Linked DNA regions of Prochlorococcus marinus CUG1417. The main gene of each other region encodes a partner of the protein of the gene in region 2 in a complex. Links are inferred from orthologs where the notes say so. Each region holds a gene or a part of one and is shown on either strand. Other genes may lie near its edges.

Evidence for each region.
Region 1: the proteins of HA140_RS02860 (region 2) and accD are in contact, whole or in part, in a solved structure (PDB 8UXZ), measured with the Escherichia coli proteins. The link is inferred for Prochlorococcus marinus CUG1417 from one-to-one orthologs.

Annotation. Positions count from the first base shown.
Region 1 is NZ_JAAORN010000001.1:727,154-730,132, forward strand. The notes cover bases 1-2,925. They hold accD (acetyl-CoA carboxylase, carboxyltransferase subunit beta), read right to left. Parts: upstream 1,942-2,925; coding sequence 1,060-1,941; downstream 1-1,059. Other genes in these bases: HA140_RS04155 (Gfo/Idh/MocA family protein), read right to left, coding at 1-663; HA140_RS04160 (hypothetical protein), read right to left, coding at 666-1,058; HA140_RS04170 (phosphoribulokinase), read right to left, coding at 2,081-2,925. In the rest of the region: more of HA140_RS04170, read right to left, coding at 2,926-2,977.
Region 2 is NZ_JAAORN010000001.1:505,592-508,442, reverse strand. The notes cover bases 31-2,827. They hold HA140_RS02860 (acetyl-CoA carboxylase carboxyltransferase subunit alpha), read right to left. Parts: upstream 2,035-2,827; coding sequence 1,027-2,034; downstream 31-1,026. Other genes in these bases: HA140_RS02855 (long-chain acyl-[acyl-carrier-protein] reductase), read right to left, coding at 2,038-2,827; HA140_RS02865 (SDR family oxidoreductase), read right to left, coding at 318-1,052; folE (GTP cyclohydrolase I), read right to left, coding at 31-164. Also shown: more of folE, read right to left, coding at 1-30; more of HA140_RS02855, read right to left, coding at 2,828-2,851. UniProt on the Escherichia coli protein: Component of the acetyl coenzyme A carboxylase (ACC) complex. First, biotin carboxylase catalyzes the carboxylation of biotin on its carrier protein (BCCP) and then the CO(2) group is transferred by the carboxyltransferase to acetyl-CoA to form malonyl-CoA.

The sequences.
Region 1 (2,979 bases), 220 kb from region 2 along the record:
TAAATCAGATGAATTAGGTAAAGGTCTTTTTTTTATTGATGTTGCTAACTTGCCAGTCACGCTTATTGCTTCTCCAAAAAACCAATTCAACATATCGAATGCATGAGTACCCAAGGCGCCAATAACTCCTCCACCTTTTTCTTCCAATGAATACCAATTCCAGGATCTTTTGGGATCGGATCTACTGCCCATTAACCAATCTAATTTGACTAAATATATATCTCCTAAGATATTTTCATCAATAAGTTTTTTTGTCTGAAGGAAAAGAGGTACTGCTCTATATTCAAAATCAACACATACGCTTAAATTATTTATCAAAGATAATCTTTGAAGCTCTTCAATTTCTGAGGAGGATATTGAAACGGGTTTTTCTAAGAACAAATTTTTATTATTCTCAAGAGCTTGTTTCGCTAACTTGAATCTTGATTCAGGAGGGGTGGCAATAATAATTCCATCAATTTTTGGAGATTTAACTAAGTCTTCCCAATTATGAAAAAAATCTAAGCCCGTTTCTTTTTCTAATATCGATTTTTGCTTTTTCTCGTAATGATAAATAGCTACAGGAGTTAAGTGATCAGAATGCTTTAATGCCTCTAAATGAACTTTTTTCCCAAACCCCAGTCCAGCGATTGCTATTTTTAATTTTTTATTTTTTGTATTCATTTTTATCCATCAATAAACTCTAAACAGCTATTTTCAATAACAACATCTAAGAGTTCATCATTATTAGAAGTTTGCCATTTTGAATTGAATTGAGGAATTCCATTTATTGATGTATCTTTGAACTTCTTTTCATTACAATTGATTCTCATTACATAAAGTGATAACTCTCCATCATCATCAGAATTAGTTGGATTCTTAAAGAACTTTGTTAATACACTTATTTCCCCATTTGGGTGAGGCTTAATACTCCCTTTATCAAGCCATTCTTTCCCATCATTATTCTCTTTAAGGAGAACCCAATCAACATTTCCTAACGCATATGAATAGGAGGCAAAGTTAAAAATAAAGAGTAAAAGGCTTAAAGAAAAATAAAATAAATTAGAAATTATTCTCATTTTATATATTTGCTTCTGCAAGTTCTTTTACTCCATGGATCTTTAAAATTTTAGTCAAAGTAGTCTTGAGATCTTTCCTTTTCACTATTACATCAACAAAACCATGCTCAAGAAGATATTCAGCTGTTTGAAAATTATCGGGTAATTTTTCTCTTAATGTTTGTTCAATAACCCTTCTTCCCGCAAATCCAATAAGTGCTTTAGGTTCCGCCAAAATCAAATCACCTAACATCGCAAAGCTAGCTGTTACCCCTCCAGTGGTTGGATGAGTTAACAATGGCATATATAGGAGATTTTTCTCTTTATGTTTTTTTAGTGCTCCAGAAATTTTTGCCATTTGCATGAGACTTAACATACCTTCTTGCATCCTTGCCCCACCTGATGCACAAACAATAAGAATTGGGTAATTTTCTAAAGTTGCTCTCTCAATTATCCTTGTAATTTTTTCACCAACTACTGAACCCATAGATCCTCCCATAAACCTAAAATCCATAACAGCTAATGCTAAAGGCATTGTATTTACTGAACAAAAACCTGTTATGACACCATCTCTTAAACCTGTACCTGCTTGACTTTCCTTAATTCGATCAGCATAAGACCTTCTATCTTTAAAACCTAAAGGATCTGTAGGACTTAGTGAACTATCAAATTCTTTGAATGAATTTTTATCAGCAATTATATTTATCCTTTCATCACTATTAATTCTATTATGGTGACCACAATTACTACAAACATTGAAATTTGAAATTAGGTCTTTTCTATAGGCTACTTGCGAACACTCTGAACATTTAACCCACAAACCATCTCCTTCATCAGTATCTTGGGAAACTTTCCCAACAAATTGATCTTTACGCCTTGCGGCAAACCAGTCGATTAATGACACAACGTTTCCTTTTTTTCTATTTAAATCTAAGTTAGGTACTTTTATCAAGAAAGATATATAAATATTTGAGATTTTCTAAATTAGAAACTCCTTAAAAGTTAAAAATATAATTATTTGAGTTAATAATCGAAATTAATTATTATTTATTTTTCTCCTCAATCATTTTATGAATTATTGGAGTAAGAATTAGCTCCATTGCGAAACCCATTTTTCCACCATTTACAACGATACTTGTTGGACTTGACATAAATGAATCGTTAATCATTCCAAGCAAGTATTGAAAATCAATACCCCATTTCTCTCTTGCCCCCTTTCTGAAATGTATGATCACAAAGCTCTCATCAGGAGTTGGGATATTTCTGCATATGAAAGGATTTGAAGTGTCAATTGTGGGTATTCTTTGGAAATTAATATCGGTTTTGCTGAATTGTGGGCAGATATGATTTATATAATCAGGCATTCTTCTCAATATCGTATCCACAATGGTTTCCGCTGAGTAACCTCTTTCTGCGTTATCTCTATGGATTTTTTGAATCCACTCTAAATTTGTTATTGGAACAACGCCAACAAGTAAATCAGCATAAGACGCCACATTGTATCCATCACCTTCTACCCCGCCATGCAAACCTTCATAAAAAAGTACGTCTGTCCCTTCAGGAATATCTTCCCATGGAGTAAATTGCCCAGGTTCTAGGGATGTTCCAAGTCTTGTGTTATGTTCTTCTGCTTCTTCAAGACTATGTAGATAATATCTTTTCTTTCCTCCTCCAGTTTCACCATAGATTTTAAAAAGTTCTTCTAACTTGTCAAAAAGATTAGCCTCTGGACCAAAATGAGAGAAATTTTCACCTTTTGCAAGAGCCTCTGCCATAGCTTTTTTCATAGGCATTCTTTCAAATCTGTGGTAACTATCGCCTTCTACAACTGCGGGAACAATATCTTCTCTGGCAAAAATATGCTCAAAGGCTCTTTTTACTGTACTTGTTCCTGCTCCTGAAGATCCTGTTACAGCGACTACTGGATGACGTTTTGACATTT
Region 2 (2,851 bases):
AAAATTTCTAGTTCACCAGGATTTATAAATTCAGAAATATTATCATTAGCACTAAATCTTTTCCCAGAATTCTTAATTCTATCTCTTATAATTTCAGAAATTAGTTTATTAGTAATCTGGTCGTCAAAGTTTCTAATATTATCGTTGGGTAATGTAGAGGTCATAAAATTTTAAACAGAAAATTGTATGCAACTTAATTAACTGTATCTTCCAAAAGCTTAATTGCTCATATACTATATCACATTCTCTTGTTCAATCGGGTCCTAATAGTACTAAAAAAAATCACTATTTTAAGATAAATCAGATAAACATAATGTTTAAAAGGCTCCGCCAGAAGGCATCAAAGTCAAGTCTTCAATCAACTGTGATTGAGGTTTATTAGCCATGTAGAGAATAGTTTCTGATACCTCTTTTGAGGAGAGCATAGAAGTTCTATCAAAATCAGAATTGATTGATTCAGAGTCCCAAAGAGGAGTATTGACTGAACCAAGAGTTATGGTGCAGGCTCTTATTGAATTAGATCTCTCCTCCTCCCTCAAACATTTAGTAAACATAGCTAATGCAGATTTTGAAACACAATAAGCTCCCCATTGGGGGAATGCATTATAAGAGGCATGACTACTAACATTAATAACTAAACCGCCATTTTTTCTCATTTGAGGAATTATTGAACTACAAATTTGAAAAACACTTGTCAGGTTTATTTGAATAGTTTGTTCCCATTGACCTAATTCCATTTCGACTAAGGGGCTATTAAATGCGCAACCGGCATTATTTATCAGTACTGAAGGGCATCCATATTTTTCAATTGCCTCTTTAACACAATGCTCTATTTCTAGGGCATTAGATAAATCACATTTTACGAGGTTAATTTTTGATTTTGTGGTCAACAGTTCGCTCTTTAGTTTCTCCATTAAATCCATACTCCTGGAGAGTAAAATTAAATCCCAGCCAGCATTGGCAAAAGTAATTGCCGTAGATTTACCTATACCTTTCGTAGCACCCGTTATAAAAGCTAGTTTCAAATTATTCAGTTTTTTGGGGGATTTCACTATAAATCTCTTCAATATTATTTGCTTCGATAAATTTACCTAAAACCCTGAACTTTTTGTATCTTTCCTCAATTAATTGGTCTTCAGGCATTTGAAGTAGAGCATTCAGGTGTTTCTCAATAGCCTCTTTTAGTGTATTTCCAGCATCTAAAGGAGCCCAATTATTCCCTCCAGAAGGTTCTGGTAAAACTTCATCTATAATACCTAATTTAAGTAAATCTTTGCCTGTAATTTTAAGTGCTGATGCTGCTTCTGGTGCCTTTGCAGCATCTCTCCATAAAATTGATGCACATGCTTCTGGACTAGCAACCGTGTAAACACTGTGTTCAAACATTAGTAACCTATCGGCGACACCTATTCCAAGTGCGCCTCCTGAACCTCCTTCTCCAATGACAGTAGCAACAATTGGAACTTTCAATCCAAACATCTCTCGAAGGTTTCTAGCAATTGCTTCACCTTGACCTTGTTCTTCAGCTTTTAAACCAGCATAAGCTCCAGGAGTATCAATAAATGTAAGAATTGGCAAAGCGAATCTATTTGCATGCTGCATTAATCTAAGAGCTTTTCTGTAACCTCCCGGTTTTGCCATCCCAAAGTTTCTTACTACATTTTCTTTTGTATCCCTTCCTTTTTGATGCCCTAACATCAGCACTGGTCTATTATTTATCGAACCTATCCCCCCAATTAATGCCATATCATCGCCACCATTTCTGTCTCCATGTAATTCGATCCAGTCATCACAAAACATTTGAACAAAATCCAAAGTACTTGGTCTTTGAGGATGTCTAGCTACCTGAATCTTTTGAGCAGGCGTGAGAGATTTAAATATTTCTTCTCTTCTTCTAGCAGCTAAGGTTTCAAGCTGTAGAAGCTGTTGACTAACATCTACCTCTGAATCTCGAGCTAATTCTTTAATTTGCTCTATCTGCTTCTCAAGTTCAACAAGAGGCTTTTCAAAATCAAGAAGGTAACGTTTAGCCATGATTTAGACAGTTAATACTTTAGGCTGCTTATCAAGTCCAATTGCGGAAAAACCATGTTTTAAAGAAGCGGCTCCAATAAATTCCATCTTTTCAAGGGAAATGTTATTTCTTCCCCAACTAAAGTTTGTATGACACTTTTCAAATTCTAAAATCATAGCTTCTGCAAAGCAAGCAAACATCTCTCGCTGAGGGTTTTGCATTTCCGCAAGTTCCATCATATTCCAACCAATATCATTGAAAAACTCTACTATACCTCCTTTTAAAACATAAATATTTTCACCTTGAAATTTCTCATCAAGATTTTTTGGGTATCCACCATCAATCATTAAACATGGTTTTTTTAAGTTATCAGTATCAATTTCAATAGTTTTAGGCATACTTGCAACCCACACAACAATGTCCGCCTGAGGCAGTGCCTCATCCAAACTTGTTATGGTGCCACCATCTAATTCTTTTTGTAACAGCGCTAGAGGTTCTTGTTGTCTTGCCACCATAAGAAGTTCTGAAATCCCAGTTTTATTGATAAGCCACCTACAAACAGCGCTACCAATATCACCTGTAGCACCAATCACAGCAACAGTTGCTTTTTTAAGGTCTATCCCAATGCGAGGAGCATTTATTTCTAGCTGCTTACAAATAACCCAAGCGGTATGAGTATTACCAGTAGTGAACCTTTCCCACTCTAATGAAGTATTTCTAATTTGTTTATGCTGTAGAAGATTAAAATTCTCAAAAATAATAGAAGTAAATCCTCCTAAAGCTGTAATATTAATTCCTTTTTTCTGAGCTAGTTCCATAGCATTTAGTACTTTTCTT